3 regions of the Saccharopolyspora cebuensis genome follow, and region 3 is predicted to be linked to each of the others. Evidence: riboswitches for the same ligand, from Rfam matches in the RefSeq annotation. Region 3 holds a riboswitch; each other region holds the start of a gene.

What was found. Region 3 has a riboswitch for glycine ahead of gcvH (glycine cleavage system protein GcvH). Riboswitches for the same ligand answer to the same signal wherever they lie in the genome.
Region 1: another riboswitch for glycine. It lies ahead of gcvT (glycine cleavage system aminomethyltransferase GcvT); the one in region 3 lies ahead of gcvH (glycine cleavage system protein GcvH).
Region 2: another riboswitch for glycine. It lies ahead of gcvP (aminomethyl-transferring glycine dehydrogenase); the one in region 3 lies ahead of gcvH (glycine cleavage system protein GcvH).

The regions. Positions count from the first base shown of each region.
Region 1 is NZ_BAABII010000017.1:91,491-97,460, reverse strand. It holds partial or broken gene ABD976_RS24190 (PLP-dependent aminotransferase family protein) at 1-404, opposite strand, end outside; gene gcvT (glycine cleavage system aminomethyltransferase GcvT) at 429-1,532, opposite strand; glycine riboswitch at 1,649-1,759, opposite strand; glycine riboswitch at 1,760-1,849, opposite strand; gene ABD976_RS24180 (TetR/AcrR family transcriptional regulator) at 2,401-3,036, opposite strand; gene ABD976_RS24175 (acyl-CoA dehydrogenase family protein) at 3,138-4,316, shown strand; gene ABD976_RS24170 (hypothetical protein) at 4,530-4,682, shown strand; gene ABD976_RS24165 (hypothetical protein) at 4,723-5,673, opposite strand; gene ABD976_RS24160 (WXG100-like domain-containing protein) at 5,670-5,970, opposite strand, start outside.
Region 2 is NZ_BAABII010000016.1:576,116-584,799, reverse strand. It holds gene ABD976_RS22945 (beta-N-acetylhexosaminidase) at 1-886, opposite strand, end outside; gene ABD976_RS22940 (propionyl-CoA synthetase) at 983-2,860, opposite strand; gene ABD976_RS22935 (hypothetical protein) at 3,141-3,356, shown strand; gene clsA (cardiolipin synthase ClsA) at 3,539-4,240, shown strand; gene gcvH (glycine cleavage system protein GcvH) at 4,365-4,751, shown strand; gene garA (glycogen accumulation regulator GarA) at 4,868-5,335, shown strand; gene ABD976_RS22915 (bifunctional nuclease family protein) at 5,718-6,194, shown strand; gene ABD976_RS22910 (MerR family transcriptional regulator) at 6,416-6,982, shown strand; glycine riboswitch at 7,006-7,106, shown strand; gene gcvP (aminomethyl-transferring glycine dehydrogenase) at 7,281-8,684, shown strand, end outside.
Region 3 is NZ_BAABII010000019.1:54,854-63,537, reverse strand. It holds gene ABD976_RS25520 (acyl-CoA dehydrogenase family protein) at 1-1,009, opposite strand, end outside; gene ABD976_RS25515 (CaiB/BaiF CoA transferase family protein) at 1,014-2,129, opposite strand; gene ABD976_RS25510 (MerR family transcriptional regulator) at 2,213-2,929, shown strand; gene ABD976_RS25505 (MFS transporter) at 2,951-4,243, opposite strand; gene ABD976_RS25500 (subtilase-type protease inhibitor) at 4,480-4,899, shown strand; gene ABD976_RS25495 (YidH family protein) at 4,952-5,338, shown strand; gene ABD976_RS25490 (YidH family protein) at 5,340-5,660, shown strand; gene ABD976_RS25485 (arginase family protein) at 5,668-6,489, opposite strand; gene ABD976_RS25480 (OsmC family protein) at 6,683-6,814, opposite strand; gene ABD976_RS25475 (FKBP-type peptidyl-prolyl cis-trans isomerase) at 6,927-7,253, shown strand; gene gcvH (glycine cleavage system protein GcvH) at 7,421-7,789, opposite strand; glycine riboswitch at 7,840-7,934, opposite strand; glycine riboswitch at 7,935-8,039, opposite strand; gene ABD976_RS25465 (PucR family transcriptional regulator) at 8,137-8,684, shown strand, end outside.

The DNA.
Region 1 (5,970 bases), on a different contig from region 3:
TTCATCCCGTGGGTCAGGTGACCACCGTGCGCCAGATCCAGACCCATGATGGTGTCACCCGGCTTGAGCAGCGCGAACATCGCCGCGGCGTTGGCCTGCGCACCCGAGTGCGGCTGCACGTTGGCGTACTCCGCACCGAACAGCGCCTTGACCCGGTCGATGGCCAGCCGCTCGACCACGTCGACGTGCTCGCACCCGCCGTAGTACCGCTTGCCCGGGTAGCCCTCCGCGTACTTGTTCGTCAGGACCGAACCCTGCGCCTCCAGCACCGACCGCGGCGCGAAATTCTCCGAAGCGATCATCTCCAGCGTGCTCTGCTGGCGGTTCAGCTCGGCACCGACCGCCCCCGCCACCTCGGGGTCCACCGCGGCGAGCTGGTCGTTGAACAGGTCAGGTGTCGACATGGTGTTGCCTCCTGTAGTGATCTCTCAGGCGTTGCGGCGGTAGAAGGGGAGCTCGACGACCTCCACCGGCGCGGTCCTGCCCCGGATGTCCACCTGCAGCGCGGTGCCCGGCGCGCTGTGCGCCCGGTCCACGTAGGCCATCGCCACCGGGTGCCCCAGCGTCGGCGACGGCGCACCGCTGGTGACCTCGCCGACCTCGGTGCCCGCGTCGTCGAGGACCCGGTAGCCGTGCCGGGGAGCGCGGCGCTGGTCGGTGGTCAGCCCGACCAGGGTGCGCGCGGTGGGCTGCTCGGCGACCGCGGCCAGCGCCGCCTTGCCGACGAAGTCGCCCGGCTTGTCGAGCTTGACCACGCGGCCCAGGTTGGCGTGGAACGGGGTCAGCTCGGTGGAGAGCTCGTGGCCGTGCAGCGGCATCCCGGCCTCCAGCCGCAGCGTGTCCCGGCAGGACAGCCCGGCGGGCCGCAGCTCGTGCTCGGCGCCCGCCTCGGTCAGCGCCTGCCAGATGGCCGCCGCGTCGCCCGGCGCGGTGAACAGCTCGAAGCCGTCCTCGCCGGTGTAACCGGTGCGGGCCAGCAGCACCGGGTGACCGGCCACCGCGCTCCGGTAGCCGGCGAAGTACTTGACCTCGGTGAGGTCGGTGTCGGTCAGCGGGGCCAGGATCGCGGCGGCGCGGGGGCCCTGCACCGCCAGCAGCGCGTACTCCTCGGAGACGTCGGCGAACTCGGCGTCGAACCCGCCGACGCGCTCGGCGAGCTCGGCGGCGACCACCGCGGCGTTCGCGGCGTTGGCCACCACCAGGTACTCCTGCTCGGTGAGCCGGTAGACGATGAGGTCGTCGAGCACGCCGCCCCGCTCGTCGCAGAGCATCGTGTAGCGGGCGCGGCCCGGTTTGATCCCCGACGCCTTCGCCACCAGCGCGTGGTCCAGGGCCTCGGCGGCCTGCGGGCCGCTGATCCGGAGCTCGCCCATGTGGGTGAGATCGAACAGCCCCGCGGCGGTGCGCACGGCGTGGTGCTCGGCGGTGTCACCGGAGTACCGCAGCGGCATCCGCCAGCCCGCGAACTCGGTGAAGGTGGCGCCGAGCGACTCGTGCACCTCGTGCAGCGGGGTCCGTCGTGGCGACGACATGGCTATGGCTCCTCCTGGTGGGCGCGGGTCGGCGGACGAGGGGCCGGTCAGCCGCGCGAAGCACAACCATATCCGGGGCACCCCGACGTCGACCTGCGCGGGTTCGCGCTGGTCGGGGTCTCCCCGGAGTCATTGGCCTGAGAGTTTCACCGCGGTCCGGCGCCAGGACACCGGGCGGCTTGCACCGTGGGCGAGGAGCGGGGCTCCTGCTTTTCTCCGTGTTCGCCTGCTGTCGCGCGGTGCCGGTGCCTGAGAGTTTCTTGGGGAGATTGCTCCTTCGGCGCCCCGTGACGTGGGGTCTCTCCCGCACGACGTCGTCGGCGCGGTCTTGAGTTGTGGGCCGGTCGGATTCGGACGCTACGGAGGTGCGGGAAGCCAGTCAACACAACGCGAGGGTGATCTCAGGTGGAAGGTGTGGTGGTCCTTGTGCGTGGCGGTGCCAGTGGCGGAACCTCAGCGGCCTTCTCGTCGGGAAGGTGTTGTGGTCCGGTTGCGTGACGGTGCGGGTGGCGGAACCTCAGCGGCCTTCTCGCTCCGGGCGCCCTTCCTCATGTACCAACCACGTACACAGCGTCAGGGCGTCCTCGCGAGAAGACCGCTGAGAACCCGCGGCGGTGCCGGTTGCTCAGGTGGGGCAAGACGTAAGCGGCTTTCGCCGCTTGCCTGACGGCGGTTGGGCGAGCTTGCGGGTTCGGCTGGAAGCGGCTGGCGCCGCTTGCCTGGCGGTGGTGCTTCTTGTGCGCGAGTGCAGGAGCGTTCGCCCGTTCGTGAAGTGAGTGAGGGGCACCCTTGTCCGAGTTACTTGGGCAAGGGTGCCCCTCACTCAGGTCGCAGACGGGTGAACGGGAGCCCGTGGCGGTCGGGTGGCTCAGTCGGGCTTGGTGGTGAGGTCGTGGTGGAGGCGGGTCAGGCTGTCGACCAGGGCGGCGAGTGCGAGCTCGAAGCTGTCCGCGTCGATCTCGGCGGCGTGCTCGCGCAGCAGGTGGGCCCGGTCCAGGTGGGGGAAGCGCTCGTCGTAGACCTCCGCCTCGTCGGGGAAACCGGCCGAGAAGGAGCCCATCGCCGAGCCGACCACCAGGTACTTGGTGGAGGCGCCGATCATCGTCGCGTACCGCTGCGGCCAGCCCGCCGAGGTGAGCCCGCCGTGCACGGCGTCGGCGCGGCGCAGCGCGGTCTCCCGCCGGGCCGGGCCGGAGGCCAGGAACGGGACCAGGTGGGGGTGCGCGATGAGCGCGGCCCGGAACGAGCGCGCCCAGGTGCGCAGCCCGGTCGCCCAGTCCTGCTCGAAGCCGCTGACGTCCACGGCGCGCATCACGCCGTCGGCGATCTCGTGCAGCAGCTCGTCCTTGCCGGGCACGTGGTTGTAGAGCGACGCGGCCTTGACGCCGAGCCGGTCGGCGAGCCGCCGCATGGACAGCGCTTCCAGCCCGAGCTCGTCGATGATCTCCAGACCGGCCAGCCGGATGCGGTCCGGCGACAGCAGGGGATTGCTGGGGCGGGGCACGGTCCCTCCTCCTCGGAACACCCTTGCGGGCCTCGTCGCGGCGGTCCTAGACTCCCATAAAACTAACGCCGTTAGTCACAGGGCGCGGAAAGGAAAGCCCCATGGTCGACTTCTCGCTGTCGGAGACCGAGCGCGACATCCGCGACTGGGTCCGCAACTTCGTCCAGCGCGAGCTGGTGCCGCTGGAGCCGGAGGTGCTGCGCCGGGAGCGCGCCGGCGAGCGCGGCCTCACCAAGGACGAGCAGCGGGAGCTCCAGGACAAGGCCAAGCAGGCGGGCTTCTGGGGGGTGCAGACCCCGGAGGAGTACGGCGGGATGGACCTCTCCGCCGTGATGTCGGCGCTCATCGAGGTCGAGCTGGGCCGCACCTTCGTGCCGTTCCGGTTCGGCGGGTACGCCGACAACATCCTCTACCACGCCAACGAGGAGCAGAAGCGGGAGTACCTGCTGCCCACCATCGAGGGCACCCGCAAGTCCTGCTTCGCGATCACCGAGCCGGGCGCCGGGTCCGACGCCAAGAACCTGCGCACCACCGCGCGCAAGGAAGGCTCGGAGTGGGTCGTCAACGGCGAGAAGACGTTCATCACCGGCGGCATCGACGCCGACTTCGTGATGGTGTTCGCGGTCACCGACCGGGAGAAGGGGGCCGACGGCGGCGTCACCTGCTTCCTCGTCGACCGCGACATGGGCTGGAAGTCCGAGCCGATCGACATCATGGGCCCGTGGGAGCGCCGCCCCGCCGCGCTGGTGTTCGACGAGGTCCGGGTGCCCGAGCGCAACGTGCTCGGCGAGGTCGGGAAGGGCTTCCGGCTGGCGATGCAGTGGATCGGCCGCGGCCGGTACCTGCTGCCCGCGCACGCCCTCGGCGCCTGCGAGCGGCTGCTGGAGATGGGCATGGACTACGCCAAGACCCGCGAGACCTTCGGCGAGCCGATCGCCGAGCGGCAGGCGATCCAGTGGATGGTGGCCGACTCCGCGGTGGAGATCGAGGCGCTGCGCTGGCTGGTGCTGCACGCCGCGTGGCAGGTCGACCAGGGCGGCGACTCCCGGCACGCCCAGTCCATCGCCAAGCTCTACGGCGGCACCCGCGCCGGGGAGATCGTGGACCGGGTGCTCCAGATGCACGGCGGCATGGGCTACACCAAGGAGCTGCCCATCGAGCGCTGGTACCGCGACCTGCGGCTGCTGCGGATCTTCGAGGGCACCGACGAGATCCAGCGCCGCACCATCGCCCGCAACCTCCTCAAGGGCCACGCCTCGGTCTCCGGCGCCCTCGGCTGACCGTCCCGTCCCTGGTCAGGGGGTACCTTCATCCGGCACAGTCGGATGCAGGTGCCCCTCGCTCATTCCCCTTCCGGGTGAAATGGGAGGTGCTGGTGGGGCGGTGGCCGGTGGGCGGTTCGCCGAGATCGTCGGGAGCCGGCCGGGAGTGGGTACCCTGGGGGTGGAGTTGATCGCGGCTCGACCGCGCCCGGCCGGAGCTGAGGAGACGCTATGTCGTTGTTCAAGAAGGTCAGCCAGTTCGCCAGCAGCCCGCAGGGCCGCAAGGCGATGGAGCAGGCGAAGAAGTACGCCTCCGACCCCAAGAACAAGGAGAAGATCGACCAGGTCAAGAACAAGCTGTTCGGCAAGGGCAAGGGCCACTGACCGAGGCTTCCGCGACCCCCGGTCCGCCCGGGGGTCGTTTTCACGCGCCGGGCGCGTAGCGCACCACCGGCACCGGGCCGCTCCCGGCGGGAACGTCCCGCAGCAGCCCGACCACGGCGTCCACGGTGTCGGCCGCCAGGTCGGCGAGCGCCACGTGCGCGGTGGCCCCGGCCGCCCGCGCCGTGCGCAGCGCCGGGACCAGGCCGCGCACCAGGGCCTCGGCGGCGGGCCGGTTCTTCACCCACAGCTGCTCGAAGCCGGTGACCAGCACCGCCTCGCACCCCGATCCCGTCAGGGCCCCCTCCACCGACGCCGCTCCGGGGGTCAGGGCGCCCAGCAGCGCACCCAGGTCCGGACCGCCGCGCGCGTCCAGCACGGCGCTGCGCTCCCGCCCGGTGAAGGCCCCGTGCAGCGACGGCGGGAGGTCCAGGTGCACGGCCACCGGCTCGCCGTCCACCGGCGCGAGCCGCCCCGGGGGCAGGTCGTGCACCACGATCGGCTCCGGCGGACGGCGGTGGAAGGTGATCTGCGGGTCGTAGGGCTCGTCGGGGTCGTCGAACACCTCCACGACGAACTCCCGGTCCGGGAACTCGGCGGCCAGCAACGCCCGCCAGCAGTCGGCGAGGGTGTTCACGAGCGTGGACAGGTCCGCATCGTGCGGCTCCAGGTCATCGTTGCCGAAGAGGTCCTGGAGCGACAGCAGGTTCGAGTGCCGTTCCACGAGGTCGATCCGATCGTCGAACCTCCTGAAGAACGTGTCGATCGCCTGCCGCCGGTCGCCGCTGTCGTCGGCGCTGGATCCCGAGAAGAACATGCCCCCCCGGTGCTCGATGAACTCCGGGCGGAACAGCCACTGGGCGGCGAGCACGAATTCGATCCCGCCGCCCCACCCGAGGAAGCTGAGCGGCGTGAACCCGGGACCGTTCGTCTTGCGCCACGGGTCCAGGAAGCTGGGGAAACGACGGGGCTCGGCACCGTCCTGCTCATTCATCGGTAGTCCGTTTCCTGTTCTTCCGCGTTCCGCACCTCGGATTGTCCGACGTGGACCTCACCGGTCTTGGGGTTCGTGTGCAACGAGAACTCGTGCACGTGCCCGGTCATGCCCCCGTGCGTGCCGACGATGTCGACGCGCTTGATGATAAAGCCGCGTTCGTCGTAGACGGAGTAGCTCGTGATCGCTCCCGTCCCAGGTGGATTCCGCAGGAAGAGGACCTCGTTCGGGTCGGCTTCCTTCGGCAGCTTCCGGCCGCCGCGTCCTCGGCCCGGCTCGGTCCACTCCGAACCGTTG
Region 2 (8,684 bases), on a different contig from region 3:
AGAGCGGCGGCGCCACCCCGTCGCAGTTGAGCTCGGCGTAGGACGACAGCGCCGCGTTGGTGTGCCCGGGCAGGTCGATCTCCGGGATCACCACCATGTGCCGCGACGCGGCGTACTCGACGATCTCGGTGTACTCGGCCTGGGTGTAGAAGCCGCCGGGGCCGCCGCCGACCTCGGTGCTGCCGCCGTGCTCGGTCAGCCGCGGCCACGACTCGATCTCCAGCCGCCAGCCCTGGTCGTCGGTGAGGTGCAGGTGCAGCCGGTTGATCTTGTACTGGGCGAGCTGGTCGATGTAGCGCTTGACCTGCTCCACGTCGAAGAAGTGCCGGGCCACGTCGAGCATCGCGGAGCGGTGGCCGAAGCGCGGCCGGTCCACGATCTCGCCGCCCGGCACCGTCCACGGGCCCGGCTGCTCGGTGCGGCTCTCGATCGCGGGGGGCAGGAGCTGGCGCAGCGTCTGCACGCCGCGGAACAGCCCGGTGGGCGTCTGCGCGGACAACCGCACGACGTCGTCGTCGACGTCCAGCCGGTAGCCCTCCGGTCCGAGATCGCGGCCGTCCAGGCTCAGCGCGATCGCGCCGTCCTTGACCTGGCCGCGGCTGACCGGGATCGGGAAGCCGGTCGACGGGCGCAGCAGGCCGGCCAGGTGCTCGCCGACCGGCGCGGCTTCGCCCGCCGCCCGGATCTTGGTGTGCCGGGTGAGTTCGAAGGTGCTGCCGGGGTCCGGTCGGACCGACTCGGGTGCTGGGACGACGTCGTGCAAGTCCTGCTCCTGGGGCGTGCCGAGGGCGGGGGCCGCGGTCCCGCCGAGGAGCAGCGCGCCGGTGAGCGCGGTCGCCAGCAGCGACACGCGGCGCACGGCGGTGCGGGGCGGTGTTCGGGTCATGTGCCACTCCGGGGTCGGATGTCGGTAGCCCTCAAAGGTATAGACCACATCCGGCGCGGGGAGCCTCCGAACGGATGTATCGGGCACGGCCCCGGATCAGCGCCCGCGCAGCGCCTCGGTCAACGCCTCCAGCACCGCGGGGTCCTCGATCGTCGAGGGCGCCGAGGTCCGCCCGGTGTCGGCGATCTCGCGCATCGATTTGCGCAGGATCTTGCCTGAGCGGGTCTTGGGCAGCCCGTCGACGACCGCCACGTCGCGGAACGCCGCCACCGGGCCGATCTGCGCGCGCACCGCGGCCACCAGCTCGGCGCGCAGCTCCGCGGCGTCGACCTCCACCCCGGCCTTGAGCACCACGAACCCGCGCGGCACCTGCCCCTTGAGGGCATCGTGCACCCCGATCACCGCGCACTCGGCCACCGCCGGGTGCCCGGCCAGCACCGCCTCGATCGAACCCGTCGACAACCGGTGCCCGGCGACGTTGATCACGTCATCGGTGCGGCCCATCACGAACGCGTAGCCGTCGGCGTCCAGGTGCCCGTTGTCGCCGGTGAGGTAGTGGCCGGGGTAGCGCGACAGGTACGACTCGACGAACCGCTCGTCGTCGCCCCACAGCGTCGGCAGCGTGCCCGGCGGCAGCGGGAGTTCCAGGCAGAGCGCCCCGTCGGTGCCCGGCGGCACCGGGCGTCCGCCCTGGTCGAGCACCGCGATCCGGTAGCCGGGCAGCGGCACCGTCGGCGATCCCGGCTTGATCGGCAGCGGTTCCAGCCCGCGCGGGTTGGCGCAGATCGGCCAGCCGGTCTCGGTCTGCCACCAGTGGTCGACCACCGGCACGTCCAGCGTCCCGGACGCCCAGCTGAAGGTCTCGGGATCGAGCCGCTCACCGGCCAGGAACAGCGTCCGCAACGAACCGGTGTCGTGCTCGGCGCGCAGCCGGGCGTCCGGATCGACCCGCTTGATCGCCCGCAGCGCGGTCGGCGCGGTGAACAGCGCCTTCACCCGGTGCTCGGCGATCACCCGCCAGAACGCGCCCGCGTCCGGCGTGCCCACCGGTTTGCCCTCGTAGACCACCGTGGTCGCCCCGGCCAGCAGCGGCCCGTAGACGATGTAGGAGTGCCCGACCACCCAGCCCACGTCGGAGGCCGTCCAGAACACCTCGCCGGGCCCGATGTCGTAGACCGCCGCCATCGACCAGCGCAGCGCCACGGCGTGCCCGCCGTTGTCCCGCACGACGCCCTTGGGCCGCCCGGTGGTGCCCGAGGTGTGCAGCACGTACAGCGGGTCGGTGGCCCGCACCGCGACGCAGTCCGCGGGTTCGGCGCTGGTCACCAGGTCGTGCCAGTCGAGGTCGCGCGGCCCGAGCTCGGCGCGCACCTGGTCGCGCTGGACCACGACGACCCGGTCCGGCTGGTGCTCGGTGCGCCGCAGCGCCTCGTCGACGATCGGCTTGTACTCCACCACCCGGCTCGGCTCCAGCCCGCAGGAGGCGGCGATCACCACCGCGGGCCGCGCGTCGTCGATGCGGGCCGCCAGCTCCTTGGGCGCGAACCCGCCGAAGACCACCGAGTGCACCGCCCCGATCCGGGCGCAGGCCAGCATCGCCACCACGGCCTCGGGGATCATCGGCAGGTACAGCACCACCCGGTCGCCCGCGCCCACGCCCAGCCCCGCCAGCGCACCGGCGCAGCGCGCGACCTCGTCGAGCAGTTCGCGGTAGGTCCAGCGCCGCACGGTGCCGGTCATCGCGGAGTCCCAGATCAGCGCCGTGCTCTCGGCGCGGCCGTCGCGCACGTGGCGGTCCAGGGCGTTGAAGCAGGTGTTGAGCGTGCCGTCCGGGAACCAGCGGTAGAACGGCGGGCGCTCGTCGTCCAGCGCCCGCGACGGTGCCCGCTCCCACTCGATCGCCCCGGCCGCGTCGAGCCAGAAGCCCTCCGGGTCGGACGAGCTGCGCTGGTAGGCATCGGCGTAGGCACCCATGAGCACGACCTCCTGCGGTGGACCGGCAACGCCTGAGTCCTACCGCACCGCCGCCCGGGAGACCAGGGACCGCGCGGACGAGCGGCCGGAACCGCTTCGGCCGCGCTGTCCGCCGCGCTGCCCGCCGGATGCGGTTCGTCGACGGACCACGACCGCTGGGCGCCGCGCCCGCGCGCCAGCGCGACATCGGCCGCCCCGGCGCCCACAATTTGCGACCGGGGGCGGGGATCGCGCTAACAGAGTCGGCGATCGGACCGACTAGGGGTACGGAGGTGCGTCCATGAGCACGGACATCAGCACGGAGTCGACCGAGTCCGCGGCGAAGGCGGCGGAGCTGCCCACCGCGCCGTGCAGCGTGGTGTGGAGCGGTGGTCATTCCTACGTCCGCGAAGGGGTCAGCGGCGCCCGCTGGGCGGGCGTCGACGACCGCGGCCGGGCCCGGTTCCTGACCGACGCCGACCTCCACCGCCAGGGCTGGAGCCACCGCAGGAGCTGATCGGCGCACCTTCCGCGCCCGGACCCGAGGTGGCGCGACCTCCTCCCGGCACGGCCGCCACGGCTCCGGTCCGACGCATGTGAGACCCTGATCAGGCCAGCGGACGCGGCGCGTCCGGTCGCCCGGCGCAGGACCGGCCGGGGCGCGGCTGTTTCCGGGCACAACCGTTCAGGGGAGGACTCGTGGTGCAGGAAGCCGACAGCACCACGAACGACACGACGGGGGACCGCGACGTGGACCCGGAGCCCACCGGGGACCGTTCGCCCGGCGACCCGGGCATCGCCCGGATCAAGGAAGCCGCCGCCGGCGTCTGGTCCGATCCGGTGCTGACGCTGCCGAACCTGCTCAGCGTGGTCCGGCTCGCCGGGGTCCCGCTCTTCCTCTGGCTGCTGCTCGGACCGCAGGCCGATCTGCTCGCCCTGCTCGTGCTCGTCATCAGCGGCGCGACCGACTGGCTGGACGGCAAGCTCGCGCGCTGGCTCAACCAGTACAGCCGGATCGGCGAGCTGCTCGACCCGGCCGCCGACCGCCTCTACATCGTGGCCACGCTGATCGCCTTCGTCCTGCGCGACGTGGTCCCCTGGTGGGTCGCCGTCGCCCTGGTCGGCCGCGACGTGGTGCTCACCCTCTGCCTGCCGGTGCTGCGCTGGCACGGCTTCGAACCGCCCGACGTGCACTACCTGGGCAAGGCGGCCACGTTCTGCCTGATGTACGCCTTCCCGCTGCTGCTGCTGGTGCAGAACGAGTTCGCGTTCTCCTCGGTGGTGCGGCCGTTCGCCTACGCCTTCACCTGCTGGGGCGGCGCGCTCTACCTGTGGGCGGGCGTGCTGTACCTGGGGCAGGTGGTCGCGGCCGTCCGGTCGGCCCGGTCGGCGCCCCGCTGACCCGCCCCGGCCCCCGGCGGACCCGCCTTGCGACCGCCCGGCCGGCCCCCATACGCTCCCGCCGCGATCACGCGACACGGTCGCGGCCGGATCCGCAGCTCGAGTCAGGAAAGGCAGGACCCAGGTGGCGACCCCGGACGGGATCAAGTACACCCCCGAGCACGAGTGGGTGCTCGGCACCGATGGCACCACGGTGCGCATCGGCATCACCGACTACGCCCAGCAGCAGCTCGGCGACGTGGTGTTCGTGCAGTTGCCGGACCTCGACCAGCAGGTCGAGGCCGGGTCCGCGATGGGCGAGGTGGAGTCGACCAAGAGCGTCTCCGACCTCTACGCGCCGGTCGGTGGCCGGGTGGTGGCCCGCAACGAGCGGTTGGACGAGCAGCCCGACCTGGTCAACACCGACCCGCTCGGCGAGGGCTGGATGATCGAGCTGGCCGTCGACGACCCGGCGGCGCTGGCGGGGCTGCTCACCCCGGAGGCCTACCAGGACCTGATCGACCAGGCATGATCGCCGGTCGCGCGCGGCCGACGGGGCGATCTCGGGAGTCGCGCGTCCCGTGCCTGGCAGGGCACGGTACGTTGGAACACACTTGGCACGATCGATCCGCGTAGAGGAGAGCTCAGGTGAGCCAGAACAGCGGCTCCGGCGACGTTCCACCGGAGCAGTCACCGGAGACCACCTCGGTCTTCAGGCCCTTCCTCTCGGAGCCCGAAAGCACCGAGAGCGCGCCCGCCGCGGAGCCGGCCGCCTCCGGGGTCGATGCGCTGCCCGCGGGGTCCGCCCTGCTGGTGGTCAAGCGCGGCCCCAACGCGGGTTCGCGATTCCTGCTGGACCGGGAGATCACCAGCGCCGGCCGCCACCCGGACAGCGACATCTTCCTCGACGACGTCACGGTGTCCCGCCGCCATGCGGAGTTCCGCTTCGAGGGCAGCAACTTCGTCGTCGTCGACGTGGGGAGCCTCAACGGCACCTACGTCAACCGGGAGCCGGTGGACACCTCGGTGCTGGCCAACGGTGACGAGGTGCAGATCGGCAAGTTCCGGTTGGTGTACCTGACCGGGCCGGTCGAGGGCGGCCCGGCGGGCCGCTGACGGGAGGCCGGAGACCGGGTCATCGTGGCGGGGCGGCGCCGAGCGGGTGCCGCCCCGAACCACGTCGAGGCGAAGTGCGGTCGGCGACCGGAATCTTTCGGCGCGGCAAGCGGTTCTCCCGTTCAGCGGCCCTTTCGGCGGGCTCGGCGGCGGGCCCCGGGGTGTATCGTGCGCAGAGGTGCTCGACGACGAGCGCGCTCGGTGGCGGTGCGGTCCGGGAGCTGTCGATCGATGCCGCCGGACGGCCGGGAGAACGGTGGCTGACGGGACCGCGCAGGAATGGGCGGGTCCGCCGTATCGCGGGTAGCGTCGGGAGCGTCGGTGCGCGACCCTCGAGGAGGGGGATGCCACGCTTCGGCGCGCTGGAGGAGGCGATGTGACGATGAGCAGTGAGATGCGCGTCGTCGGCGTGCGAGTGGAACTACCAGCCAACCAGCCGATCCTGTTGCTGCGCGAGACCAGCGGTGACCGCTACTTGCCGATCTGGATCGGATCGGTCGAGGCGACGGCGATCGCGCTGGAGCAGCAGGGGGTGCGACCGGCGAGGCCGTTGACCCACGACCTGCTCAAGGACGTCATCGGCGCGCTGGGGCGGGACTTGGAGCAGGTGCGGATCACCGACCTGCAGGAGGGCACCTTCTTCGCCGAGCTGGTGTTCGACGGCGATGTGCGGGTCTCGGCGCGGCCGAGCGACTCGGTGGCGCTGGCGCTGCGCATCGGCGTCCCGATCCACGCCGACGAATCCGTGCTCGACGAGGCGGGCCTGATCATCCCGGACGAGCAGGAGGACGAGGTGGAGAAGTTCCGCGAGTTCCTCGACTCGGTGTCGCCGGAGGACTTCCGCGGCGCCGACACCTGACGTTCGCCCGGACAGCGGCTTCCCGACCCCCGCGAACGCCTTCGCGGGGGTCGGCTCGTCGGGTCACCCGCGCGTCGCGTTGACCTGCCCACCGGACCGGCCTACCGTCGGATGATGCGAATTGCTCCGGTGTGATTCCGCCGGTGAGCAGGGGTTCGCGGTCCCGGATCGTCGACCCGGGAACCGGTGGTCGGCTCCGTGCCGGACGAGGGGAGGCAGGCGTGGTCGAGGAAGCACCCGGCGAGGATGCTGCCCGAGGTCGGGACGAGCCGGCGCCTGACGCCGCGCTGCCCGACGAGCTGGTCGGCTACCGGGGCCCCGCCGCCTGCCAGATCGCCGGCATCACCTACCGCCAGCTCGACTACTGGGCCCGCACCAAGCTGGTCCGCCCCTCGATAAGGAGCGCCGCCGGGTCCGGTTCGCAGCGCCTCTACTCGTTCAAGGACATCCTGGTCCTCAAGGTCGTCAAGCGCCTGCTGGACACCGGCGTCTCGCTGCACAACATCCGGGTCGCGGTGGACCACCTGCGCCACCGCGGGGTCGAGGACCTCGCCCGCCTGACCCTGTTCAGCGATGGCACCACGGTCTACGAGTGCACCTCCCCGGAGGAGGTCGTCGACCTGCTCCAGGGTGGTCAGGGCGTGTTCGGCATCGCGGTCAGCGGTGCCGTCCGGGAGATCAGCGGCACCATCCACGAGTTCCCGGCCGAGCGGGCGGACGGGCTGGTGTCCGAACCCGCCGTGGGTGACGAACTGGCCCGTCGCCGGAGGGACCGGCAGACCGGCTGATCGGGTAGGCTTCGCGGCATCGTCGACCCCGTGCGGGAGAGTCCGGCAAGGCTACGGCCGAGTCGGCGCCGAAGGAGCAACCCTCCCCGACAACCTCTCAGGCCCACCGGACCGCACGGGCGAGATACCTCTGGAAAGAGGGCGCACCACAGCCGTGGTGCCGTCCCGCCGACGGTGCAAGCCCGGTCCGCCGGGTGAAGCTCTCAGGCGTTCGCGCTGCGAACAGTGACAGAGGGGGAGAGCGGAGCAGTCCGCTGCCCCGCCCCCTGTGTTCGCCGCGATGAGTGAGGTGTTGGCGATGACCGAAGTGAACCACGACCGCATTCCGATCGCCGCGCTGGAGCACGGCACGCCGTTCGCCGACCGGCACGTCGGCCCGCGGCCCGCCGAGCTGGCCCGGATGCTCGACGTGATCGGCGTGGGCTCGCTGGAGGAGCTGGGCCAGCGCGCGGTCCCCGACGGCGTCCGCGAGCGCGACCTGGCGCTGGCGCTGCCCGACCCGGCCAACGAGGCGGACGCGCTGGCCGAGCTGCGCGCGCTGGCCGACCGCTGCGCGCCGCACACCGAGATGATCGGCCTCGGCTACCACGGCACCACGACGCCGCCGGTGATCCTGCGCAACGTGCTGGAGAACCCGGCCTGGTACACCGCCTACACGCCGTACCAGCCGGAGATCTCGCAGGGCAGGCTGGAAGCGCTGCTGAACTTCCAGACGGTGGTCGCCGACCTCACCGGGGTCCCGCTGGCCAACGCCTCGATGCTGGACGAGTCCACCGCCGCCGCCGAGGGCATGACCCTGGTCCGCCGCGCGGGCAAGGCGAAGTCCGCCGTGTTCGTCGTCGACGCCGATGCCCTGCCGCAGACCATCGAGGTGGTGCGGACCCGCGCCGAGCCGCTGGGCATCGAGGTGGTCGTCGCCGACCTCTCCGCCGGGGCCGCCGGGCTGCCGGACGGCGAGTTCTTCGGTGCGCTGCTGGCCTACCCGGGCGCCTCCGGGGCGGTGCGCGACCAGGAGGAGCTCATCGCCGAGGTCCACCGGCGCGGCGCGATGGCCGTGGTCTCGGCCGACCTGCTCGCCCTGACCCTGCTGCGCCCGCCGGGCGAGATCGGCGCCGACGTGGTGGTGGGCACCACCCAGCGCTTCGGCGTGCCGATGGGCTTCGGCGGCCCGCACGCCGGGTACATGGCGGTCCGCAAGGGCCTGGAGCGCCAGCTCCCGGGCAGGCTGGTCGGGGTCAGCGTGGACGCGGGCGGCGACCTGGCCTACCGGCTGGCCCTGCAGACCCGCGAGCAGCACATCCGGCGGGAGAAGGCGACCAGCAACATCTGCACCGCGCAGGTGCTGCTTGCCGTGGTGGCCTCGATGTACGCCGTCTACCACGGACCCGAGGGGCTGCGGGCGATCGCCACCCGCGCGCACCGGTTCGCCGCGCTGCTGGCCGAGCAGCTCCGCCGCGGCGGGGTCGAGGTGGTGCACGGCGGGTTCTTCGACACCGTGGTGGCCGCGGTGCCGGGGGCCGCCGACGAGGTGGTGGCCCGCGCCCGGCGCGGCGGGATCAACCTGCGCCGGGTGGACGCCGACCACGTCGGCGTGAGCTGCGACGAGACCACCACCCGGGAGCACCTCGCGGTGGTGTTCGAGGCGTTCGGCCTGGACTCCGGGGCGCTGGTCGGCCTGGACGAGCTCGACGCCGCCACGCCC
Region 3 (8,684 bases):
GCAGGCAGCGGTCCACGACGCGCTGGTTCATCTCGCTGACCCACCACTTGGCCATCGCGGCGTGCTCCACGCCGAGCTCGCCGCGCACGTGCTCGCGGATGCAGCGGTCGGTGAACTCGCGGGCCACCTGCACCTCGGTGGCCATCTCGGCGAGCGCGAAGCGGGTGTTCTGGAACTTGCCGATGGGGCGGCCGAACGCGGTGCGGGTGCGGCAGTGCTCGGTGGTCAGCTCCAGCACGGTGGCCGCGGCGGCGGCCGCGGCGACGGCGATGGACAGCCGTTCCTGCGGGAGGTTGCGCATCAGGTGGATGAAGCCCTGGCCCTGCTCGCCGAGCAGGTTGGCGGCCGGGACGCGCACGTCGGTGAAGAACAGCTCGGCGGTGTCCTGCGCCTTCATCCCGATCTTGTCGAGGTTGCGGCCGCGTTCGAAGCCGGGCATGCCGCGTTCGACGACCAGCAGGCTGATCCCCTCGTGCCCGGCGTCCGGGTCGGTGCGGGCCACCACGATCACCAGGTCGGCGAGGATGCCGTTGGTGATGAAGGTCTTCTGCCCGTTGAGCACGAAGTCGTCGCCGTCGCGGACCGCGCTGGTGCGGATGCCCTGGAGGTCGCTGCCCGCGCCGGGTTCGGTCATCGCGATGGCCGTGATCAGCTCGCCGGAGCAGAACCCGGGCAGCCAGCGCTGCTTCTGCTCCTCGGTGGCCAGCGACGTCAGGTAGGGCGCCACGATGTCGTTGTGCAGCGGGGAGCCGAAGCCGGAGATCCCGGCGTGGGCGAGCTCCTCGTCGAAGACGGTGTTGAACCGGAAGTCGTCGATGCCGCCCCCGCCGTAGCGCTCCTCGACGGCGAAGCCGAGCAGCCCTTGCGCGCCCGCGGCCCGCCACGCCTCCCGGCTGACCACGCCGTCGCGCTCCCACTGCTCGACGTGCGGGGCGAGTTCCTTGCCGATGAAGGTCCGCACCGCCTCGCGGAAGGCGTCGTGCTCGGGTTCGAAGATCTCCCTGCGCATGCGGTCACGCTCCCGGGGTCGGATCGAGCAGGTCGGCGGGCACGTCCCAGTCCCGCGCCACCTCGGCGGCGTGGGCGCCGGGCGCGGCGACCGGGCCCGGTGGCGCGTTCGGGGTCCGGCTGAACCGGGGTGCGGCGGCGGGCTGGCGGACCCCGTCGCGCTCGGTGAGGGTGCCGCGGGCCGCCACGTGCGGGTGGTCGGCGGCTTCGGTCATGGACAGCACCGGCGCGACGCACGCGTCGGTGCCCGCGAAGACCTGGGCCCATTCGTCCCGGGTGCGCCGCCTGAACTCGGCGGCGAACCGCTCGCGCAGCGCGGGCCAGTTCGCCGGGTCGTCGCGGTCGGGCACCTCGCCGGTGAGCCCGAGCCCGTCGAGCAGCGCGGCGTAGAACTGCGGTTCCAGCGCGCCGACCGCGACGTGCTCGCCGTCGGCGGTCTCGTAGACGTCGTAGTGGGGCGCCCCGGTGTCGAGCAGGTTGGTGCCGCGCCGGGTGCTCCAGCCGCCCGCGGCCAGGAAGCCGAACAGCATCGACCCGAGGTGCGCGGCGCCGTCGACGATCGCGGCGTCGACGACCTGCCCGCGACCGCTGCCGCGGGCTTCCAGCAGCGCGGCGAGCACCCCGACGGCCAGGTACAGCGCGCCGCCGCCGAAGTCGCCGAGCAGGTTCGCCGGGACCTGCGGCGGCCCGCCTTCGCGGCCGATCGCGTGCAGCATCCCGGTCAGCGCGATGTAGTCCACGTCGTGCCCGGCGGTGCTGGCCAGCGGGCCGTCCTGCCCCCACCCGGTCATCCGCCCGTAGACCAGCGCCGGGTTGTCCCGGGTGCAGTCCCGCGGGCCGACGCCGAGGCGTTCGGCCACCCCGGGCCGCAGCCCTTCGAGCAGGACGTCGGCGCGGGCGGCGAGGGCCCGCACGGCGGCGGCACCGCGCTCCTGCTTGAGGTCCACGACCACCGAGCGCTTGCCCCGGTTGAGCAGGTCGTGGCGGTCGCTGCCCGCGCCGGGCCGGTCGACGCGGACGACGTCGGCGCCCAGGTCGGCGAGCAGCATCGCGCAGAACGGGGCGGGACCGATCCCGGCCAGCTCCACGACCTTGATCCCGGCCAGCGGTCCGCCGCCCATCGCCCACCTCCGGTCCGCACCGATGCGACGCGATCAGTGTTACACCGTTGGTGTCACAGCGGTCAAGGAGTAGCGTGGCGGCCATGCTCCGTACCGCCGACGCCGAGCTGACCATCGACGAACTGGCCCAGCGCGCCGGGATCACCGTGCGCACGGTGCGGTTCTACGCCTCGCGCGGGCTGCTGCCCCCGCCCCGGCTGCGCGGCAGGCTCGGCGTCTACGGCGCCGATCACCTGGCCCGGCTCGACCTCGTCCGGGACCTGCAGGCGCTGGGGTTCACGCTGTCGGCGATCGAGCGGCACCTGGAGCGCATCCCCGCCGACGCCGGTCCCGACGAGCTGGCGCTGCACCGCGCGCTGATCGCGCCGTGGACCGACGAGCACAGCGAGGACCTCGACCGCCACGAGCTCGACCGCCGCTGCGGCAGGCACCTCGACGACGACCGGATCGACCAGCTCGTGGAACTCGGCGTGCTGGCCCGCCTCCCCGACGACGAGCGGCTGCGGCTGCCCAACCCGGCGATGCTCGGCTTCGGCCTGCAGATCCTGGACCTCGGGCTGCCGCTGGACATGCTGGTGCGCGCCAAGGAGATCGTCGACTCCCACACCACCCAGATCGCCACCGAGCTGCGCGAGCTGTTCGTCGCCAACGTGCTGCGCCCCTACGTCGAGGCCGGCCGTCCCGAGCAGGAGCGCGAGCGGGTCCGCGAGGTCACCGACCAGCTCCGGCCGCTGACCATCCAGGTGCTGGTCAACGGTTTCCAGCAGGCCGTGAACGGGGTCATCCGGGACCACGTCTGACCGCACCGGGTCGGTGGCCGGTCACTCCCGGGCCCAGCGCCGCGGATCGCCCGTGATGACCAGGCACACCACGGTGACCAGCGCCCCGCCGACGAGGTAGGCGGCGATCGGCCAGGACGCCCCGCCCGCGACGCCGAGCAGCGCCGTCGCCACGAACGGCGAGAGCCCACCGCCGAGCACCGACCCGCTCTGGTACCCCAGCGACACCCCGGTGTAGCGGACCCGGGTCGGGAACAGCTCCGCGCAGAACGCCGCCATCGGGCCGAACACCGCGGCCGATCCAGCGTAGCCCAGGCACATCGCCAGCACGATCAGCGCCGGTTCGGCGGTGTCGAGCAGGAGGAACATCGGCAGCGCGTAGAGCGCGAGGAAGATCCCGCCGCCGAGCATCACCCGGGTCCGGCCGAGCCGGTCCGACAGGTGCGCGAACAGCAGGATCCCGGCGATCTGCGCGGCCGACCCGCACAGGCTGGCCAGCAACATCAGGTCGCGCGGGGCGCCGAGCGCCTCGGTGCCGTAGGTCAGCAGGAACGTGGTGAGGATGAAGATGAACGTGTTGAAGCCGAGGTTGACCCCGGCGGCGAGCAGGACCTGCCGCCAGGCCCCGGTGAACACCTCGGCCACCGGGGTGCGGGCGCGCTCGCCGCGTTCCCGGATGCGGGCGAACTCCGGGCTCTCGGCCAGCCGCAGCCGCACGTAGAGACCGACCCCGACGAGGACCAGGCTGAGCAGGAACGGGATCCGCCAGCCCCACACCAGGAACTGGTCGCCGGAGACCGCGCCCGCCGCCGCGAACACGCCGGTGGCCAGGAACATCCCGGCCGGTGACCCGAGGAACGTCCACCCGCCGTACCAGCCGTGCCGGTGCGGCGGCGCGTGCTCCACGGCCATCAGCACCGCACCGCCCTGCTCACCGCCGAGGAAGAAGCCCTGCACCAGGCGCAACGCCACCAGCATCAGCGGTGCCCACACCCCGACCTCCTGGTAGGTCGGCAGCACGCCGATCGCCGCGGTGCACGCCCCGGTGACGCTGAGCGTGATCACCAGCATCCGCTTGCGGCCGACGAGGTCGCCGAAGTGGCCGATGACCGCGGCCCCGAGCGGGCGGGCGAAGAACCCGGCGCCGAAGGTGGCGAAGGCCAGCAGCGCACCGACCCACGGATCGCCGGCGGGGAAGAACAGGTGGTTGAACACCACCGCGGCGGCGGTGCCGTAGATCAGGAAGTCGTAGAGCTCGATCGTGTTGCCGACGGCGCTGGCGAACGCCGCCTTCCGCACGGCGGTGCGGTCCGGGGCCAACGGCGTCGTCGCCATCGGTCCTCCCTCCCGTGCCGATGATCACATCCGGCTCCCGGGAAGGTACTCGATGCCCGCTCGCCGGAGAGCGGTTCTTTCGAGCGAAGGCCCGCCGATTTCACGCACGCCCGGTAACCAAAACCGGATCGGGCGTCACACGAAATGGTGTTCTCGCGACATTCCTGCGACGAGGTGGGCGGCCGGGGCGATAGGGAGAGGCGAATCCGCTCACATCGACCTGGAGGAACCACGACATGCCTGCACCACGGCTGATCGGCCGCACGCTGCTCGCCACGGCGGCGCTCGCCGGCGCCGTCGCCGCACCGGCGGCGGCGTCCCCCGAACCGATCAGCGCGCTGCGCCTCGCCGTGCACGGCGAGGCGGTCGGCAGCACCGCGGAGCCCGGCGCGGCATCCCGGACCGCCCTGCTCACCTGCGACCCGGCGGGCGGCACCCACCCCAACGCCGAGGCGGCCTGCACCGACCTGGCCGGGGTGCGGGGCGACCTCACCGCGCTGGCCGAGTCCCGCCCCGCACAGATGTGCCCGCTGATCTACCAGCCGGTGACGGTCACCGCCCAGGGCACCTGGCGCGGCAAGCCGGTCTCGTTCGAGCAGACCTTCTCCAACGACTGCGTCGCGACGTCGAGCACCGGCGAGGTCTTCGCCTTCTGACCGGTTCCGGTGCCGGGCCGAGGCCCGGCACCGGTACGGCTAGCGTGGGGGCATGTCCGACGCACCATCCGGTTCCCGCTGGCCACGGCGGCTCTACGAGTCCGGCGAGGAACCCGACGCCCGCTTCACCCTGGCCAACGAGCGCACCTTCCTGGCGTGGATCCGCACCGCGCTCGCGCTCATGGCCGCCGGGGTCGGCGTCGAAGCGCTCAACGCGGTCAGCCCCGCGCCCGAACCGCTGCGCACCGCCCTGGCCGTGCTGCTGCTGCTCGGCGGGGTGCTGTGCGCCGCCACCGCGTTCACCCGCTGGATGAACACCGAACGCGCGCTGCGCCGGGGCGGCCCGCTGCCCGCGCCCCGGCTCGCCCCGGTGCTGGGCTACGGGCTCGGCGTCATCGGGCTGGCCGCCTGCGTGCTGCTGCTGGTCACCGGGTTCTGACGTGCTCGGACCCTGGGACCCCGGGCTCCAGGTGGAGCGCACCACGCTCGCCTGGCTGCGCACCGCGCTGGCCTTCACCGTCGGGATGCTGGTGTTCCTGCGGTTCATCGTGCACGTCAGCGCCCTCGCCGCCGCCCTCTGCGCGGCAGCGACCCTGCCGCTGGCCGTCGGCGTGGCCGGCTTCGCCTGGCGCAGGCACCTCCGCGTCGACCGCAGCGTGCGCGCCGACCAGCCGCTGCCCGACGGCAGGCTGCCCGCGGCGCTGACCGCGCTGGCCTGCCTGGTCGCGCTCTGCGGCCTGGTCTACGTCGCGCTGTCCTGACCCGCCGCTACGCCAGCCCGGCCGAGCACACCAGCTTCGGCACCAGCCCGGTCAGCAGGTCCTGGTCGCGCGAATCCGTCGGCTGGTACTCGGCGATCGTCAGCCCGGCGACCGCGAACCGGGCGGCCAGCGCCGCGACGGACGACAGCAGCTCGTCGGCCGTCAACCCGCCGGGCACCGGCGTGCCCACCGAGCCGACGATGTCCGGATCCAGCACGTCGAGGTCCACGTGCAGGTGCACCGCCGTGGTCCCCGCCCGCACCGCGTCGCCCACCGCGTCCGGGCGCGCCACCTGCTCCGGCGGCACCACCGCGATCCCGCGCGCGTCGATGCAGTCGATCTCGCCCCGGTCGAGGTCCCGGGTCCCGGCCAGCACGACCTGCGACGGGGCCAGCGGGTTCTCCGGCAGCAACCCGGACGGGCCCTCGCCCAGCAGCGTGCGCAGCACCATGCCGTTGAACGCCCCCGACGGCGAGGACCGCGGCGTGTTCAGATCGGCGTGCGCGTCGAACCACACCACCGCCAAGCCCGCGCCGTAGCGGCGGTGCGCCGCCTCCACCGGCGCGAGGTCCACGCCGCAGTCGCCACCGACGGTGATCAGCGGACCGCCGCCCGCCTGGGCGACCGCCACCCGCGCGGCGGCGAGGTTCGCGGCCAGCACGTCGACGTGGTGCACCCCCTCGCCGGTGACCCCGGTGGCTTCCATCACCGGCACCGCGACCGGCGTGCCGCTGGGCAGCATCGCGGACAGCAGCCCAGCACCCTCGCGCAACCGGCGCGCGGTCGGCGACGCCGACGCCTGCCACTGCGCGAACTCGACGACCGCCACGGGCGTCCTCCCCCTCACCGACTCCGGACATGACTATTGCTCACCGCGCATAGCCATGCAACCACCGGGTGTGACAGCAGGGGAACCTTCCTGTCATGCCTGACGTCCGCGGGGTGGCAGCAGGGGAACTTTCCTCTCACCGGTGACAGGAAGGTTCCCCTGCTGCCACACCCGAAGCGGACGAACCGGACCGTCAGGCGACCTCGAGCCGGATGTCGACGTTGCCGCGCACCGCATTGGAATACGGGCACACCGAATCGGCCTTCTCGACGAGCCGCTGCGCGTGCTCGCGCTCCACACCCAGCACCGAGACGACCAGTGCCACGCCGAGCTGGAACCCGCCGGCACCGTTGTCGCCGATGCCGACCCGTGCCGTGGGCGCGCCGCCCCTGCCGAGGTGTGATCGGATGTGCCGACTGCACCAGAGGAGGTACCGCATGGCCGAGCTGCAGATCGAGGAAGTCACCGCGGGCGACGGCGCCGAGGCGAAGCCGGGCGACACCGTGCACGTCCACTACGTCGGCACGCTGGCCGACGGGAGCAAGTTCGATTCGTCGCGGGATCGCGGCGAGCCGCTGGTGTTCCCGCTCGGCGAAGGGCACGTCATCGAGGGCTGGGACAAGGGCGTCGTCGGCATGCGCGTCGGCGATGTCCGCAAGCTCGTGGTCCCGCCGCACCAGGCCTACGGCGACCGCGGCGTGCCGCCGGTCATCCCGCCCGCCGCGACCCTGCACTTCGAGGTCGAACTGGTCGGGATCGGCTGAGCAGGTGCGAGCAGGGGAACTTTCCTCTCACCCGTGACAGGAAGGTTCCCCTGCTGCCAACCGAGGCCGGACGCGCGCGGCCGCACGAGCGGTGGGAGGAAAGCTCCCCTGCTCGCATCCGTGACAGGAAGGTTCCCCTGCTCGCGCGCGAACAGGCCCGGAACCGGTCAGCCGATGAGTTCGGCGTACTGCTCGGCGGTGAGGACCGGGCCGCTCGCGGTGACGCGCACCTCGAGCAGCCAGCCACTGCCGAAGGGCTCGGCGTTGACCAGCGCGGGATCGTCCACGACGGCGTCGTTGACGGCGACCACCTCACCGGTCACCGGCGCGAACAGGTCGCTGACCGACTTGGTGGACTCCAGTTCACCGCAGGACTGGCCCGATTCGATCGTGTCGCCGACCTCGGGGAGTTGCACGTACACGATGTCGCCGAGGGCCTCGGCCGCGTGCTGGGTGATGCCGATCCGGACCAGCTCGTCGCGGTCCTCGATCCACTCGTGCTCTTCGGTGTAGCTCAGGTTGGCAGGCAGGGTCATCTCGGGAGGCTCCATCGCTTCAGGGGCACGCGGGTGCCCGGGTGTGCTGGGCCTCCCCCTCTGTTTCGGAACCTGAGAGCTTCGCCGCGCGAGCAGCTTGCACCGTGGGTGGGCGTCCTCGTCGACGCGCGCTTTCCAGAGTTGCCTGGCCCGGACGGTCATGGGTGCCTGAGAGTGTGCGGGGAGTCTTGCTCCTTCGGCGCCGTGGTCGCGCTCGGTGAGCGGCCAAGGGCTCTCCCGCCCGGGGTCATCGGCCGATATGCGATTGTCGACGTGCTCAGCAACGATAATCGCGCCTGCCCGGGTGTCAATGCCTCCCGCCCGGTGGGCCGGAGGAAGGGACAGGGGTGCGCGGCGTCCGGGAGCTGCTCGATCGCATGAGCCCGGCCCTGCTGCGCCCGGTGGTCGTTCCGGATCCGACGCGCCGCGTCACCGACGTGGTCATCGCCGAACCGGGTGAACGACCGTCCGCCGGAACGGGGGATCTCGTGCTGGGCGTGGCGGTCACCGATGGTGCCGACGCCGCGGAACTGGTACGCGCGTGCGCTGACCTCGACGCAGCGGCGGTGCTGCTCAAACCACCGCTGGCCGAGCGGCCGGTCGTGGTCGCGGCCGCGGAGCGGGCCGAGATCGCGCTGGTCGAGGTGCGTTCCGGGACCGCGTGGGCCCAACTGGTGTGGCTGGTCCGCGCGGCGCTGGCCGAGGGATCGGACGGCGACCCGCTCAGCGGCGGGCGCGACGACCTGTTCCGGTTGGCCGACGCCGTCGCCGAGGTGGTGGACGCGCCGGTGACCATCGAGGACGCCCGCTCGCAGGTGCTCGCGTACTCCGCGCGGCAGGACATGATCGATCCGGCCCGGGTGTCGACGATCATGGGACGCGGCCAGCCCGCCGA